3 regions of the Bifidobacterium sp. ESL0732 genome follow, and region 2 is predicted to be linked to each of the others. Evidence: riboswitches for the same ligand, from Rfam matches in the RefSeq annotation. Region 2 holds a riboswitch; each other region holds the start of a gene.

Region 1 (5,917 bases), 840 kb from region 2:
TGCCAGAAGCTCAAAAAATCATTCGGCGATATCCTCAAACCGACGGGCATCATTGTAGCCGTGAGCGTAGTATTGGCACTATTGGTTCTCGCCGGATACCGCAGGCAGACCAAAGTGGACAGATAACAACAGCAAAACGTCCGATGTCCGGCTATCTGATCAGCAACCGGGCATCGTGTGACGGGTAGTGAGGGATGTATGGCACGCAAGGCCGAAACCGCAAAAACCGGCACAAACAGAGGCACGCTCAACCGCGAAACGCTTTTGAAGAACGCTCTGGCCATTGTGGATGAGGACGGCCTTGACGCCTTGAGCCTGCGGGCGTTGGGCAAACGGATCGGTGTTTCCTACACGGCCCTTTACCGACATCTACCCGACAAGAACGCACTGCTCGACGGCATCGCCGAACAAATCTGGCGCGAGACACTTTCCGGACTTGAGGATAGCAATCCCGACACAAAGCGTGACACAACCACTCATACAGCTTCGAAAACAGAGTCAAAGAAGACACCAGATACCGCAGACACCGCCATCGACCGCGATTGGAAAAGCCATGTGAAACGCTACGCGATGAAGTTGCATGCCACGCTGCTCAAACACCCCAACGCGGCGATTTTGGTGGCAACACATCCTATCGATACCTTGGAGCAATACCAACTCCTCGCCGCTGCCATCAAACCTTTCATGACTGTTCTTGCCGGAAAGAATCCACCCGACGACCTGGTGGGGCTGATCCAAGGCGCCACCATCCTGACTACTGGCTATGTGCTGGCCGAAGCCGTCGCCCCCTTCGGCGACACAGGACGGTCCACCCCCGACCCATCAGACGCGACACGCGACGAGGCCATGCGTCAATTCCCTGAACTCGCCAAGTTGCTGGCACCACTGGCCGACACCTCCACGCCCTGGAGGATGAAGGACGAATACCAAAAAGCCCTTGACGCGTTGATCGATGGTTGGGGCCCAGGTACGTCCAAGTAACTTTACGGTTTCACCGACCCGACAATCGGCCTTGTCTCGGTCCGCTCCATTTCGCGGCTCCGTCCCACCACTTCGCCAATCAGTCAACCGGCTGGCCCATGGCCTCTTTATAGCTCGTTCCCCACGAACGCAAGGCGTCGATGACCGTCTTCAGGCTGCGGCCGGTATCGGTGAGCGAATACTCGACACGCGGCGGTACCTCGGCATAGACCTTGCGATTGACCAAACCGTCGGCTTCCATCTCACGCAGATTCGAGGTGAGCACCTTCTGCGAAACGTCGCCGACCGAACGTTGCAGTTCACTGAACCGCTTGGTGCCTTGCAACAGATCGCGGACAATCAGCACCGTCCACTTGTTGCCGATCAATGTCATCGTGGTCTCCACCGGACACGCCGGCAACGCGTTTTTATCGAATTTTCCTCGCATCGTCATTTCCCTATTCCTTTTAACGCACGTGCCATATGCCGATCAAACCGTAGAGGCACGTACTCCATTCCGAACCCCGACGACTTATTGTCGGCAACAATTCAGCGGATATCCTGCGTTTGTACACTTTCAATAGTTATTTTAAGATACTAAAGATATTTTTAGACACTATCAACTTAAAAGATGGTTCCTCTAGTAGCGTAATACCGGATTTATTATTCATCTTTTCTGTTGGAAATCCACAAAGCTTACTTTAAAGTTCCTATACTTCCTTTTTGTAACTACCAACTTTTACTACTGTTCTCCGCTATAGTGAAAGCAACAACGACATCAACACAGCCGTTGACACCATCAGCCGGCAAAGCGGCAATGACCACAGACACGGCATCATCAGAAACAACCACAGCACAGGTATCAAAACAAGGAGCATCATCATGGCAACAGTAACCGTTTTCGGAGCAGGCAACATCGGATCAGGCGTGGCGGGCCTCGCCGTAAAAGCGGGCGCCGACGTACAGGTCATCAACCGCGACAAGGCCAAGGCTGAGGCGATCGGCGGCGTGAAGGCGGCGGCATGGGGCGAGCCGATCACCGGCGACATCGTCGTGCTGGCACTCCCCCAGGCCGCCGAGGCCAGCGTAGTGGCCGACTACGGCGAGCAACTGGCCGGCAAGACCGTAGTCGATCCGAGCAACCCCGTCGATTTCAACACTATGGACCTCGCCTTGCCGAACGGCGCCGATTCCGCAGCCGAAGACCTCGCAGCCAAGTTGCCGGACAGCAACGTGGTCAAGGCGTTCAACACCACCTTCGCCGCCACTCTGGCGTCGGGCACCATCGACGGCAAACCGGTGACCGTGATGGCCGCCTCTGACTCGAGCGAGGCCAAAACCGCGCTGAAGTCTCTAGTTGAGGCCGCGGGACTGCGTTTCGTGGATGTCGGCGCTCTCAAGCGCGCCAGCTACATGGAAGCGTTCGGCGCCTTGCAGATGGTCGTCGCGATGGGCGGCGGCACCCCGTGGACCGGCGGATTCAAGGTCGTCGAGTAACTTGATGGCAACTTGTCGTGGGTGAATCGATCCAACAATCATTCACCCGCAACGTCGATATCAGCACCTCACGTAACCGCAGTAAACGCAATGCGGCCATCTGCACCAACACGAAGTCCAATTCCACATTCGCCTATCAATCACTTTTACGCCAATTCTCAACCCACCAATCATTTCAACAAAGGAACATGTTTATGAGCAAGAACATCGCAGTAGTCGCGGCCAACGGCAAGGCCGGACGGCTGATCGTCGCCGAAGCCGTCAATCGCGGCATGGACGTCACCGCAGTCGTGCGCAGCGAAAACAAGACCGCCGCCCAGCACGCCATCATCAAGGACCTTTACAATCTCACAGCCGACGACCTCGCTGGTTTTGACGCAGTAGTGAGCGCTTTCGGCGTCTTCGACCCGGCGAAGTTCGACGAATACGGCACCTCGCTGAAGCACTTGGCCGACCTTGTTTCCGGCACCGACACGTGCCTGCTAGTGGTCGGCGGCGCGGGCAGCCTTTACACAAACAAGGAACACACCGCCCAACTTTCGGACACGTTCCCTGAAGAGATCAAAGGTGTGCCGCTGGCAATGGGTAAGGCGCTTGACGCGCTGCGCGGGCGTGACGACGTGCATTGGACCTATATCAGCCCCGCCGGCGACTTCCAGGCCGACGGCGAACGTACCGGTCACTATGTGCTTGCGGGCGAGGATTACACCACCGACAAGGACGGCAAGAGCGCCATCAGCTACGCCGACTATGCCATCGCGATGGTTGACGAGATCGAAACCGACCGTCCGCATGACCGCGAGCGCATCTCCGTACGATGGTAATGACGTCCTAAATCAACAAATAGCATCAGACCTTCACTTTGACTGTGCCTCTGACCTATCCAGAAATTATGTTTCTAAAGGGTCAGAGGCACATTCATGCCACATTGCCACCAGACTGCCGGAGCGCGAGAATATAAAGCGACCGACCGACACGACCATGCTGCTTGTCTCCGTCCAACGGAACGCAACGTTGCGTTCTCATTTTCAAACACAGTTTTACTATTGCATTGCATAAAGAAACACTATGGATGGCCGCCAATGAGCACAGCTGTAATGAACCCAAATCACCCTTGTCCAATGAAGCGCATAGCGTCGTGACTTGTAAGTGCAGGGGAACCTGCGGTCCGCTTCGGCGGGCGCGCAAGTTGAGACGGACACAACGCCCGACCCTTGGAACCTGTTGGTTAATACCATCGTAGGGAGACGCGAATATGGTCAATGACGCATACTCATCAACAAACAACAATCTCGGCAATCTCAAGGATCTGGCGGCGGATAATCCGTTGCGATTAAGCATTCGTACGGCTGCGCAAACCGTGCGTGACACCACGCCGCTGGCCCAGTCTTTCACTAACTTCGTGACCATCAACCTTGTGGCCAATGCGCAGCTGGCGGCGGGCGGCACCGCAGCGATGAGCTTCCTGCCCGACGACATCGCGGGCGGCGAGGCGGCGAGCGGCGCCAGCTACATCAACGTGGGCACGCTGCTGCCGTTCTACAAGGACGCGCTGAAGCAGATCACCGAGAAATTCCATGCCGACCACCATCGTTGGGTACTCGACCCGGTGGCTGCGGGAATGGGGACCACGCGCACCGCCATTTTGAAGTCGTTCAAGGCGGCACCGCCGACCATTATCCGCGGCAACGCCTCCGAAGTCATCAAACTGCGCGAGATGTGGGAGCTGCCGCTTCAGGAAAACGACAATGCGCTGGACAGCATTGCACGGCAGTCCAGCGGACCGGTCGGCGTGGAATCCGCAGACGACGTCGAAGCGGCTGAAGCCTCGGCCAAGGCACTGGCCCGATTCATCGCCAAGTCCGACGCTCAGGGCCAAGGCGCCGTCGCCGTTTCCGGCGAAACCGATCTGGTTACCGACGGCGAACACACCTATCGTCTGCCCGGCGGCAGTGCGATGATGACCAAGATCACCGGAGCCGGCTGCTCACTGGGCGGTGTGACCGCGACCTATCTGGCCGTTGCTGACCCGCTGACCGCAGCCCTCGCCGCAAGCGCCCTCTATAACCGTGCCAGCGAAACCGGCGAAGCCAACTCCCACGGCCCCGGCTCCTTCCAGGTCGCCTTCCTCGACGGACTCTGGTCGACCACACCCGCGCAGATCGCCGCCTCGCCGATTCTCGCCTGAATACACCACACAACGTATTTCTTAACCATAGAGAATCGAGACAATTATGACTACCAACAATTCATCATTTGCTTCCATGCGCCATAACTTCGACCTGAGCTCTTACCTCGTGCTCGGGCCGGCCGACACCAAATCGCGGCCTGTCCCCGACATCGTGCGACAGGCGCTGGCCGGTGGCATCACCTTCGTCCAGATTCGCGTCAAGCCCGGAGACGCCAGGGATATCACCGAAATTGCACGGCGGAGTGCCGAAGTCATCGCACAGGCCGGAGCGTCCGAGTCCGTCCCGCTGGTCATCGACGACCGCGTGGATGCGGCTTGGCAGTGCCGTGATCTGGGGATCAAGGTTGACGGCGTTCACATCGGGCAGGACGATATGAACCCGGAAGAGGCGCGCAAGCTGCTCGGCCCGGACGCCATCATCGGGCTGAGCTGCAAGGTGCTCGACGAAGTGAAGACCGCCAACGCCCTGCCCGACGGCACCATCGACTACATCGGTGCCGGCCCGCTGCACCCCAGCACCACCAAGCCCGACTGTATCGTCTTCGGCGCCGACCACAAACGTCACACGCAGGACACGGAATCCATCAACGCGCTGTGCCGTGAATCGAACTATCCCATTGTCGTGGGCGGCGGAGTGAAACTCGAAGACCTGCCGGAGCTGGCGCAAACCGAAGCCGCCGGCTGGTTCGTGGTCTCGGCCATCGCCGGAGCCGACAATCCGCAAGCCACGACAAAAGCTATGGTGAGCTCATGGAACGCCGCACGCGCAAAACGTGGCTGATGATGTCGCAGGATGCATCGCTAAGCGGCGAGCATGAAACAAAGGCAGAAAACCATCTTTCGAATGATACTGGGATAAACGAAACATCCGAGACTCATACGAATCCGGCCAAGTGCAATTCAACGGACACCGTCGGTGTCCACCCATACAAGCTGCCTGCAGTGCTCTCCATCGCAGGCAGCGATTCTTCGGGTGGGGCCGGCATTCAAGCCGATCTCAAGACGTTCATGGCTTGCGGGGTTTATGGAATGAGCGCCATCACCTCGTTGACCGCACAGAACACGACCGGCGTAAGGGCTTCCGCGGCTCCTTCGCCGGACATGTTGGCAGCGCAGATTGCTGCCGTCTTCGAAGACATCCGGCCAGACGCCGTCAAAATCGGTATGGTGCCGAACGCCGAACTCATCGGAGTCATTGCCGATCGGCTTAAGTATTACAATGCTGTCAACGTTGTGGTCGACCCGGTGATGATCGCTTCCAGCGGCGAC
Region 2 (5,917 bases):
CGCAATCGATTCCGGCAACAGTCACAAAATCCTTGGTTTCGTCTCTCATTTCAGCACCATCCACTTTTCGTATCATCTTGTTTTGTTGCTTTAGACATTATCCGTCAGACGCAACATTGCAGGGAATCCTAATCCCGACCGAACACCATGCCATGCCGCGACACGCATGAAACTGCAGGACATCAGTCCAGTTCAACGGTACAACGGCAGACGTTCGGGTCGAACTCGTCGACGATACGTTCCAGCACCATGTCGCCTATGGGGTTTGCTCCCCTGCCCATCACCAACGTCTGCGCCACGAGTGCGTGCAGGCATTTGACGCGTACGGGCATGCCGCCGGCGCTCGTGCCCGCGATATGCTCCTCACTGTCGCCAAGGCGAATCGCTAGCTCATGCCGGAAGGCAAGATAAAGCCGGTGCGCACGCTCGTACTCTGCGCGAATCGTCTCGTCATGCTGAACCAGATCGGTATAGTGCTGCATCGAGCCGTCCGCTTCAACACGCGAAACAGCCTTAGTTGCCTCTGGACTGGTCAAATAGCAGGTTGTGGGGAACGGAGTGCCGTCAGGCAATACGGGCCGCGTCACCACGGCCAGCGGCCTGCCACACACGCAACGAGCCCCCACGGCGACCATACCGCGCGGGAAACGCCCAAGTTGCTTCTTTACCAAGACGACATCGTCATTGCTGGCCTTGTCGTCCATCACGCGGTCCACCAGATTCCTGGCTTGCGCATTGAGGGCGGCTTCGTCAATCTGAATCGAATCCGATACGTTTTCATCGCCCGCAGCAGATTGCTGCTCGACGTTCATTGAGTTAGGATTCAATGATTTCGAGAATTGGGGTTGTTCTTTTTGCACGCTGTTCCTTGTCGGGTATCGTTCTGTCTCGTTTGTATAAAAATTATCAGTATTCGACATATCTATCACATGTCTATATATCTTGTGTTCAAACCCTTATCGAACGTGATGCCAGCATAGATTACGTCGAAATCGTTCATTTCTTGCCGCTACCACTACTCTGAGAACCGGCACTCGCCTTCTGGCCGGCCTTGTTCTGCGGATTTGCAGCATTCTTTTTATCGTTGTTGTTGCCTGACTGATTGGTGTTGCCGTTTGCATTTTGCGTCCCGTCAGCATCAGGGTCGGTATCGGTTTGCCCGCCCACGGCCTTGGGTGTCGTGACCTCACCGGTCTTGCTCTTTTTCAGCGGTTCGTCGGCCTTCTTGAAACCATAGGCAAGTTCGCGGTACCAAGGCAGAGCCGGTTTGTCAGAGCTGACCTCGTTCTGATCGGTGTCGTCTGATTTGGGTTTGACACCGGTGACTGCTTCGGGATGTTCGACGTGGATAGCCTGCTCGCCGGGGAAGACGAACCCAAGCCGATCACGTGCCTGCGCGGTGACATAGGCGTTGTCGTTCCAACGAGAAATATCGTTTTCGAGATTCTGTTTTTGCGCCACCAATGCGGCTTCCTGCCGTTTCAGCCCGTTGAGCTCGGCAAGATTCAAGGCGTAGCTGTGGAATGTGGCGACCAGTTGGATGGCACCCAACGCCACGATGAACAAGGCAATGAAGAACGCCATCGGGCCGGAGCCGCGGCGACGGCTCTGCTTCTTGCCGTTCTCCGTTTTGCTTTTGTTCTTCGTAGTGCCCATAAGACATAAAATACCCGTCACATTCGACTCCTAAGAATGAATGTGACGGGCAAAGCTCACAGCACAACAGCACTGCGGATGGCTTCAACTAGAAGTTACTTGATGTACTTCTTGCAGGCCTTGAAGGCGGAATAGCCGGCGTACTCGGCGGTGGAGCCAAGCTCTTCCTCGATCTCGAGCAGGCGGTTGTACTTCGCGATGCGCTCGCCACGGGCAGGAGCACCGGTCTTGATCTGACGAGTGTTCTTGGCGACGGCAAGGTCGGCGATGGTGGTGTCTGGAGTCTCGCCGGAACGGTGGGAGACCATGGAGGTGAAGCCGTTGGCCGTGGCGAGCTCGATGGCGTCGAGCGTCTCGGTGACGGTGCCGATCTGGTTGAGCTTGACGAGCAGGCTGTTCGCGGCGTGCAGATCGATGCCCTTCTGCAGGCGCTTCGGGTTGGTCACGAGCAGGTCGTCACCGACGAACTGGAGCTTGTCGCCCATCTCGGCGGTGATCTTCTGCCATGCAGGCCAATCTTCTTCGGCGAACGGATCCTCGATGGAGACCAGAGGATACTTGGAGACAAGCTCCTTGTAGTAGTTCAGCATGTAGTCGGCATCGCGGTCGGCGCCGTCGAAGTGATAGGTGTTGGTGTCCTTGTTGTAGAACTCGGAGGACGCCACGTCGAGGCACAGACCGATCTGGCGGCCGGGCTCATAACCGGCGGCCTCGATGGCCTGCATGATGTACTTGAGGGAATCCTCGTTGGTCTTCATCTTCGGAGCGAAGCCGCCTTCGTCGCCAAGACCGGTATCGTGGCCGTCCTTCTTCAGGATGCCCTTGAGGGTGTGATAGACCTCGACACCGGCGCGCAGCGCGTCGCTGTAGGTCTCGAAGCCGTAGGGGGAGATCATGTATTCCTGAATGTCGGTGGCGAAATCAGCGTGCGCACCGCCGTTCATGATGTTCATGTTCGGAACCGGCAGGATGTGGCCGTTGGTGCCGCCGATGTAGCGGTAGAGCGGCAGTTCGGCGGATTCCGCGGCGGCATAGAGGGCCGCGAGCGAAACGCCGAGGATGGCGTTGGCGCCGAGCTTACCCTTGTTGGGGGTGCCGTCGAGCTCGATCATGGTCTCGTCAAGAGCGCGCTGGTCGGTGGCGTCCATGCCGATGACCTTGGGCGCGATGGTCTCATTGACGGCCTTAACCGCTTCGAGAACACCCTTGCCGTTGTAACGGGACTTATCGCCATCGCGACGCTCCCAAGCCTCAGCCTCACCGGTCGAAGCGCCAGAAGGAACCAGGCCGATGCCTTCGGCACCATCAACGGTGTCGAGAACTACCTTGACGGTCGGGTTTCCACGGGAATCGAGAATTTCGCTGGCATATACGCTTTCAATTGCTGCCACAATTACTCCTTAAAGATGGACTTTCACTAACAGTTCCAAGATTAATGTCTTTGATGGACGTAAACCAGCGAAATCGGCTATTTTATGTGAACGTTAACATAGAGTGTGCGCACAAATTTGTCGTACCTTCCGGATTGCCGGCAACCTTTCCGGTCATTGCCCTATTGAGCAATCCACCCCTCGATGTCCAGCTCAAGAGTTCTAATACTCTTTGACATGGGGTGCCCAAGCCAAGTGTTTGAAAAAGCTGGCGTGCAAAACACAAAAGCGAACCGGCCGGGCTGAGATCATACTCATCGAACCTGATGTAGGTAATGCTATCGAAGGGATGTCCGATGCACAACGGTATTGTGCGTCCGAAAAGCCATTCGGCAACTTCATCATCAGCATCTTCAACCTCGTCGGGCATGCGGCATATCGCCGGCATCCTCGATGGCGCTGAAGCCATGTCCTCCAAACAGGGCACAGGCGCGAACCTGCGGCCACGAGGAGGCATAAAGCTGCTGCAGATGATCGGTCCATGGCTTTCCACGGTCGTTTTATGTCTCTGGTGGTTTTTCGCCACCTTGTCTCCCGCCGAATCTCGGCCGCTGCCCTCTCCTATCGAGGTCATCAAGTCGTGCGGCGATCTGAACGCCGAAGGCCTGCTCTTCCCATCGATCGGCATCAGTCTTGCCCGTGTCCTGCTGGGTCTCGGGCTGGGCATCGTCATTGCCGTGCCTGTCGCCGTGATCGCCGGAGCTTCGACCATTGGCTTCGACCTCGTCGACAAACCGGTGCATATGTTGCGTGCCATACCGTTCCCGGCGCTTTCGCCTCTGCTCATCATCATGCTGGGCATCGATGAATCTATGAAGATCGCGCTAATCGCCATCGGCGTGTTCGGGCTGATCTACGTCAATGTGCGCGACGGTATCCGTAATCTTGACCCCAAGCTCATCGAGCTGGCCAAAGCGTATCGGCTGCCCAAGCCCTTGGTACTACGTCGGATTCTTTTCCGGGGAGCCCTTCCGAGTTTTATGACCGGTCTGCGCTTCGCCATCACCGTGGCGTGGATCGCGCTGGTCACCTGTGAGACGGTGAACTCCTCAGTGGGCATCGGCTATATCCTCTCCCGTGCCCAGCAGTTCTCTCGTACCGATCAGATGGTGCTGTGCATCGTACTTTACGCCATCTTCGGGCTGGGAAGCGAAGCCATAGTCGGCTTGCTGCAACATGCGCTTACCCCGTGGAACCACAAGCACTGAATCCGTGAGGCTATCCGCATCGTCACTTGTCCCCGTTCGACTGCCTACGTTCAAAACCGCCAATATTTTGACCTATGAACTCAACATCATTCAAGAAGAAGGAAGTATCATGAAAACAAATCACCTCATCTCGGCCTCATACGCAGAGCAACATAGCACAATACGTCGCATATGCGCAGCGACCTGCACGCTTGCTGCGGTTGTGGCAATGGCAGCTTGCGGAACCTCCTCAGGTACCTCGAATGCATCGGGCTCCGCCAAATCCGAAGGCACCATTCGGATCGCCTATCTTTCAACGGCGAACTACCTGACCACCATACACAACGAACCATTCGTCAGCGAGACGATGAAGCCCTACCAAGCCAAGTTCATGGGACCATTCAACCCGCCAGATACGGCACGTAAAACCATTCTGGCAGGCCGGGCCGAAGCCACCAGTACCGGCACCGGAGCTTTCATCAGCCTTATTGATCAAAAGCAGCCCTGGGTCGCCTTCGCCATCGAATACTATGACGGCGATTCCCAAGGCATCGTGGCCGCCCCGAACTCGAAAGTCACCACCCTCAAAGACCTCTACGGCAAGCGCATCGGTATCGACAAAAAAGGCGCAACCGGCGACTACGTGGTCAATGCCGCGTTCCACCACGCCGGACTCGATCCCAAACAAGTCACCGAAGTCGAACTGAGCCAGACCGATTTCGCCGCGGCATTCACCTCCGGAAAAATCGACGCGCTGGCGACGTACGACCAGAACCTCGCCACAGCCATGGCCACACCCGGCGCCCGGCTCATCACCAACGGAAAACACTATGATTCGAAGAACGTGAGCATACATATGGTCTCCAAGAAATTCGCCGACGCACACCCGCAAATCGTCAAGAAACTCTACCAGACACTGGTCAAGGAATCCGATAAGGCGCAGAAAAACCCGGAATTCATTTATCAGACCTACAAAAAATTCGGTGCATCGGACACCATCATCAAGCAGGTGAGAAAATTCGACATACCGAAAATCCTGCCGGTGGATGCCAAAGGCAAGCAAATGCTTGATGACATCGCACAGCAATACGTCGATTTCGGCTTCATCAAGACCAAGCCGAACCTCGACGCCCATGTGCTCGACTGCACGAAGTGAGCCAGGACATGCCGCAACAAGCTTCACAACAATCCAGCGACCTTCCTCTGCTTGATTTGGAGCACATCGGCCTGTCGTTCGCAGACAGGCCGGTGCTCCGCGACATCAACGCCACAGTAGGCACAGGTGAGTTCGTCTCGCTGATCGGCCGTTCAGGCTGCGGCAAATCGACCTTGCTGCGTATCGTCGCCGGGCTTCTCACCCCACTGTGCGGCAGGATGGAAGCCACGGACTCGTTCGCTCTTGCCTTTCAGGATGCCAGGCTGATACCTTGGATGAGGCTGTGGGACAATGTGACGTTGGGGTTGTCAGGCTCGAAAAACGAACGAAGAGACATCGCACAGAATGCCTTGAAACAAGTACAACTTGACGATCATATCGATTCCTGGCCATCGTCCCTTTCCGGAGGACAGGCACAGCGCGCATCGCTGGCTCGAGTCTTGGTGCGCAATCCGAAACTCCTGCTGCTCGATGAGCCGTTCGGCGCT
Region 3 (5,917 bases), 380 kb from region 2:
CGATCCTCCCGATTAATCAGAACGACCGAAAGCCCAAGCTCGCTGGCCCGTAATGCTGTGGCGTATCCGCCGGGCCCGCCGCCGATAATGGCAATGTCAATATGTGTATTCTGCATGATGCTCCAAGTTTTGATTAACTCAATAATAACGGTGAAACGAAGAATGACGAGCGCGGCAACTCTATAAACGAAAAATGCCTTCGCACACATTCTGGGAATGTTGTGAAGGCATTTTTCTTTTAAATCGTAAACGCGGGCTGATTTACTTCGGCCAGTTGCCTCGCTTCTTCGACGATGGCTTTGGAACGCGCCAACGACGAAGCTGAAGGGCTCGACTCCAAGCGTAGGAACCCATGCGTGAGCCTTTGCCGACGGATTTTTCACCGAACTTCTCGATGAGCTTCTTTTTGAGGCCGTGCCACATCACGAAGATGTCGATGACCGCAACGATCAGATATACGTAAGAGAGCATAAGTATCGGGGTATAAAGCGCCGGCCACTTGAAGGCGATGATGATGCCGAAGATCATGACGGCGAAAATGACCGGGATGAAGTATTCGGCAAGATTGAAACGGGCATCGACATAATCTCGGGCGTAGATGTGCGCCGGGTCGCGTTCGAGACGGGGCATATGTGCCACATCGCCGGTACGCATCGCATCGTACTGTTCGTCCTCTTTTTTCTTGATCCGTTCTTTGGCGGCCTTCCGATCGGCCTTACGGTTCTTGGGAACGATGGGATGGAGGTTGCGTTCCTCGGCGACCTTGCGCTTGGGTGTAGGACGGCCTTTGCCTTCCTGTTCCTCAGGTTCTTTCAATGCGGAATCGACGGATTTCTGCGCCGCTTCCTTATCTTTGTCCTTGCTGAAGGGATTCCATGTCATGGTTTGAGACTACGGGCAAGCCTCGACGCGCAAAGACACAGAAATATAGGGGATTGACGCATTTTTCAGCGATTTTTCGCGTTTTTCTCGGGTCTGTGTGATTATCGAGGTGAATGAACACGTTTGACAAGGAGCATGACATGGCTACATTGAGCAAGGAAGAATTGCGTTCGCGCGTCGACGCCGATTTTGATCGCGTTGTCGATCTGTTGAGCAGGAAAGTCGCGCTGAAATCCATTTCGGCCGAGGGCATCACTGGCGAGCACATGCGTCGCTCGGCGCAATTCGTGGCTGATGAGCTCAAAGAACGCGGTGTGGACGCGAAAGTGGTGCAATCCAAGAATCCTGACGGCACTCCGGGAGCGTTCGAAGTCGTAGGTTCCAAGATTGTTGACACCGATGCGCCGACCGTGTTGCTTTACGCGCATCACGACGTGCAGCCGGTTCCGGATCCTTCCGCGTGGAACACCGATCCGTTTGTGGCCACGCAAATCGACGGTCGCCTTTACGGACGTGGCGCGACCGACGACGGCGGTGGCATTGCCATCCATTCCGGTGCGTTGCACGCATTGGGCGACGATCTGAAGGTCAATATCAAGGTCTTCATCGAAGGCGAGGAGGAGATGGGCTCGCCGAGCTTCATTCCCTTCATCGAGGCGCATCAGGACGAATTCGATTCCGACGTCATCATTGTGGCCGATTCCGGCAACTGGAGTGCTGAGATTCCCAGCCTCACCACCAGTTTGCGAGGCAATACCGATTTGGATGTGACAGTCAAGGCGTTGGAGCATCCGGTGCATTCCGGCCAGTTTGGTGGTCCGATTCTCGACACGAATACCTTGTCTTCCATCCTGATTGCCTCAATGTATGACGAAGACGGTTCGCTCAATATTCCGGGACTCGAGGGGGGAGACCCTGTCGGCGGACTCCAGCGTGACCTGGACGAGGCCAGCGTACGGGCCGATTCCTCGGTGGTCGATTCCTATCGTTTCGCCGGCACCGGTTCGTTGGCTTCACGTCTGTGGACCAAGCCCAGCATTTCCGTCATCGGCTTCGACGCGCACCCGGTGGATGGCTCCTTCAACGTCATCGCCAACGAGACCCGCTTCCGCCTGTCCATACGCACCGCGCCGAACCAGCGCCCAGAAGACGCGGCCAAGGCCGTCACCGACTTCCTGAGCTCCCATGCCCCGTTCGGAGCCGAAGTTTCTGTCTCCACGCTCGATACCGGCATGGGTTGGAGCATGGATCCCAATGCGGAAGCCACTCAGGACGCTCTGGAATCGATGCGCGAAGCATTCGGCGTCGATCCCATCAACAAGGGCGAAGGCGGCTCGATCCCGTTCATCCCCGAACTGCAACGCATCTTCCCGAATGCCCAAGTTCTGGTCACCGGCCCCGAAGATCCGAAGGGCAACGCTCACAGCCCCAACGAGTCGGTCGACCTGACAAGCCTCAAAAACAACGTCCTCACTGAGGCCCTGATCCTAGACAAACTCGCGAAGTGATTATTCGCTGGTGAGCTACCTCCCGCAACCTCTGTCAGTTGAATTTCTCTGTGAGAGTGTGGGACGGGGATATGCGATGTTCGGGCGTAAGACACGGCCGAGCGGCCAAGGAGCGTCCCGAACATTGTATATCACCGGCCCACACGGCCCAAGGCTGGGGAATGACAGGGGATTGCTCTAAGATGGCGAATTGACACGGGGGCTGTCTACCGGCGCAATCTGGCAGATGGCTGAGATGAGGAATATCCTCGACCGAATGAACGTGAGTCCGGACAATGCCGGCGCACGGACGTCTCTCTTTTCCCGTGCCTTGTATGCGCGCCGATAAGCGGTGCGCACCTTGGAAAGGCACAAATCATGTCATCATCGAATCAAGCAACCGTCGCAACCAAACCAAACCTTCGTTGGCGCGTCGTCGATATCGCCGTCGCTTCAGTCATCGGTGTCGTCAGTACATTCGTCTACTGGGCTGCCGCCTTGCTATACGGTCCCATCGGCTCGCCTCTGGATGCCCTCATTCCCGGTCTCGGCGGTCTGATGAACGGATTCTGGCTTTTCGCTGGCCCGCTCGCCGCGGTCATCGTGCGTAAGCCCGGCGCCGCAACATACGCTGAAGTCGTTGCAGGTGTGCTCGAAGCGTTGCTCGGCAATTCCTGGGGCGGCATGGAAACGTTTCTGATTGCGCTGGTACAGGGGCTGTGTGCAGAAGTCGTGTTCCTTTGCGTGGCGTATAAAGTCTGGAACCTTCTCACAGTCACGCTTTCCGGCGTAGTCTCCGCCATCGGCTGCTGGGCCTATACCTTCTTTACTCACCTGCAAGGTTTCAATATGATGGGTGCTTATGGACTCTGGTATCTCGTGGCCACCATTATTTCTGGCGGACTGGTGGCCGGAGTACTGATGTGGTACCTCTATATCGCCATCGCCAAAACCGGTGCCATCGACAAGTTCGCTTCAGGCCGTCAGGTTCGTGCATCCTCCAAGTGAGTGGTATCAGGTAGAATTTTGAGGCATTGATGGGGGAACGTATGCAAGGCAAGCAATCGAAGGTAGCCAATAGCCGAAAAGGCGACGATGCACAACAGCATGCCTCGGAAGCTCCTGATATTGGCGATGAAATGGTTTTGCGAAATGCGGAATCATCAATCGGTAACGTTTCCCCCAAAGTGCTGCCTGCCTCGATCCGTTTCGAGCATTGGGGCTATCGCCATGCCTCACGCCGACATTTCGCCGTACGCGGTCTGAATCTTGACATTCGCCCTGGTGAGCACGTGCTCCTTCTTGGCGCCTCGGGCATCGGCAAATCGACGATACTCGAAGGTGCTTCGGGATTGCTTGGCGGTGATGCAGCGGAACCCACGAGCGAGGCCGGGCAGAATGACGCGAGTGAAGTCGTCGCCGTTGAGGATTCCGAAGGCGGGGTCACCGAGGGAGGCGTCTTTGTCGATGACGTCCCGGCCGCTGCAGCCCACGGTCGTGTTGGACTCGTGTTGCAGGATCCTGACGCCCAGACGATTTTTGAAAGGCTTGGCGACAATGTCGCGTTCGGTCCTGAAAATATGGGCGTGCCACGTCCTGAGATTTGGGAGCGCGTGAAACAAAGCCTTGCTGCTGTCGGCCTTGAAGGGTTGCAATTGCACCGTTCTACCATGCACTTGAGCGGCGGGCAGATGCAGCGGCTTGCGTTGGCTGGGGCCTTGGCCATGCAGCCGGGGGCATTGCTTCTTGACGAGCCGACCGCGAATCTTGATCCGGAAGGCGTCGAACAGGTTATCAATGCCGTCACTGATGTATTGCATAATACCAAGGCGACCATGCTCTTGGTCGAGCATCGAGCTGGTCCGTGGATTGAGCTTATTGACAGAGTCATAGTTCTCGGGTTGGAATCGGATGACCAGGTGAAGGCCCGTGTTACTCAGGTCGGCGAGGATGCGGAAATCGACCACAGCGGGTTCAGACGAACCATTGTGGTCGCGGACGGTACACCTGACGAGGTGTTCGGCAATCGTGATCTTGACTTTGCCGCGCTTGGTATCTGGATGCCGGATAAATACCGACGTCCGGAAGACGAAATCCACCGTATTCATACTGATGACGAACCGAACAGCGATCCGGCACTTGGCGATGGCAAGACGCTGCTTTCGACCAAAGACCTGGCCATCGGTCGTAACGGCAAAGCCATAGCCGAGCATATCAACGTGTCGTTCGCCGCCGAGCAGATCACGGCGTTGGTTGGTCGCAATGGTGTCGGCAAATCTACGCTTTCATTGACGTTGGCAGGGCTTCTGCAACCTGTAGCAGGAAACGTTGAAGCCTCTCCAGCACTCTCCCAGGGTACAAGTGGCAATTCGCCGATGGATTGGAAATCGACGGAACTGGCAGCTCGGATTTCCTACGTTTTCCAGAATCCTGAGCATCAGTTCGCGCGCGGTAGCGTTCTTGACGAGGTCATGTTGGGCCCTTTGCGTACCGGCATTCCGGAGGCAGAGGCAAAGGAAAAGGCCATGGCGTTGCTGCGTCGCTTCAGGCTTTCGCAATATGCTTCTGTCAATCCTTATACGCTTTCCGGTGGCGAGAAGCGCCGCCTGACGGTAGCCGCATCACTTGCCGCGGCCCCTCGCGTCATTATTCTTGACGAACCCACGTTCGGGCAGGACAGGCGTACATGGATGCAGATCGTCTCGCTGATTCATTCCCTGCGTGGTGACGGTGTAAGCGTCATCGTGGTCACTCACGACCGAGATTTGGTCACGGCTTTGGGTGCCCGTGTCATCGAGTTGCAGGCGCAAGGCGATGCTGAAGGTGTCCGCTCGATGCATATGACGGATGTCAATCTTACAAGAAGCGATACCGCTATTACGGTGAGCCCGGTCAATGAACGCGACGAAAAGGAACGCCAGTCCAGCCGTTCGCCATTTCTCGCTTCGTTGAACCCGACGTTCAGAATGCTGGGTGGCTTTATTGCCGCGCTTCCCTTGATTTTCAGCCTCGACTGGGTTTCGGCAAGCGTCGCGCTATTGCTTGAGTTCATTTTGCTTGCCTGCATCGGTCTGTCGCCTTGGCGGGTGGTCAAATCTACGTGGCCTGTGTTCATCGGGGCGCCCGGTTCGGCGCTCGCCGTCCTGCTATACGGTAAGGAAGGTGGCCGAGTCTGGTGGCATTGGGCGATGATCACTGTCACCGACCGTTCGGCGATGTTGGCGCTCGCTACTGGCATCCGTATTCTGGCCGTGGGCGTTCCGGCCATTATTGCGGTTCTTGGCGTAGAAACCACAGACTTGGCCGATTCCTTCAGCCAGATTCTTCATCTGCCGGATCGTTTCGTCTACGGCGGACTTGCTGGTATGCGCCTTTTCTCAGTGCTTCGTGACGATTGGGCCGCGCTCACCGCCTCGCGCCGTTCCCGCGGTTTGGGCGATGAAAACAAGGTCAAGGCGTTCTTCCCGCAGACCTTCGCTCTGCTGGTTCTTTCCATTCGCCGTTCCACGACTTTGGCGACCGCCATGGAAGCCCGCGGATTCGGAGGT

The links. A riboswitch is a leader RNA that binds a small molecule or an ion and turns the genes downstream of it on or off. The one in region 2 is predicted to bind thiamine pyrophosphate.
Region 1: linked by a shared signal. The riboswitch ahead of OZX70_RS06850 (hydroxyethylthiazole kinase) and the one ahead of OZX70_RS03475 (ABC transporter permease) in region 2 are both predicted to bind thiamine pyrophosphate.
Region 3: linked by a shared signal. The riboswitch ahead of OZX70_RS05130 (ECF transporter S component) and the one ahead of OZX70_RS03475 (ABC transporter permease) in region 2 are both predicted to bind thiamine pyrophosphate.

What each region holds. Positions count from the first base shown of each region.
Region 1 is NZ_CP113920.1:1,759,986-1,765,902, forward strand. It holds gene OZX70_RS06825 (hypothetical protein) at 1-126, shown strand, start outside; gene OZX70_RS06830 (TetR family transcriptional regulator) at 199-981, shown strand; gene OZX70_RS06835 (helix-turn-helix domain-containing protein) at 1,061-1,414, opposite strand; gene OZX70_RS06840 (NAD(P)-binding domain-containing protein) at 1,843-2,457, shown strand; gene OZX70_RS06845 (NAD(P)H-binding protein) at 2,652-3,281, shown strand; TPP riboswitch at 3,601-3,721, shown strand; gene OZX70_RS06850 (hydroxyethylthiazole kinase) at 3,713-4,645, shown strand; gene thiE (thiamine phosphate synthase) at 4,692-5,429, shown strand; gene thiD (bifunctional hydroxymethylpyrimidine kinase/phosphomethylpyrimidine kinase) at 5,399-5,917, shown strand, end outside.
Region 2 is NZ_CP113920.1:922,007-927,923, reverse strand. It holds gene OZX70_RS03495 (Ppx/GppA family phosphatase) at 1-49, opposite strand, end outside; gene OZX70_RS03490 (DUF501 domain-containing protein) at 183-704, opposite strand; gene OZX70_RS03485 (septum formation initiator family protein) at 997-1,656, opposite strand; gene eno (phosphopyruvate hydratase) at 1,752-3,047, opposite strand; TPP riboswitch at 3,255-3,393, shown strand; gene OZX70_RS03475 (ABC transporter permease) at 3,557-4,294, shown strand; gene OZX70_RS03470 (NrtA/SsuA/CpmA family ABC transporter substrate-binding protein) at 4,404-5,429, shown strand; gene OZX70_RS03465 (ABC transporter ATP-binding protein) at 5,438-5,917, shown strand, end outside.
Region 3 is NZ_CP113920.1:1,306,816-1,312,732, reverse strand. It holds gene lpdA (dihydrolipoyl dehydrogenase) at 1-116, opposite strand, end outside; gene OZX70_RS05140 (DUF3043 domain-containing protein) at 262-882, opposite strand; gene OZX70_RS05135 (dipeptidase) at 1,023-2,390, shown strand; TPP riboswitch at 2,576-2,698, shown strand; gene OZX70_RS05130 (ECF transporter S component) at 2,748-3,377, shown strand; gene OZX70_RS05125 (ATP-binding cassette domain-containing protein) at 3,509-5,917, shown strand, end outside.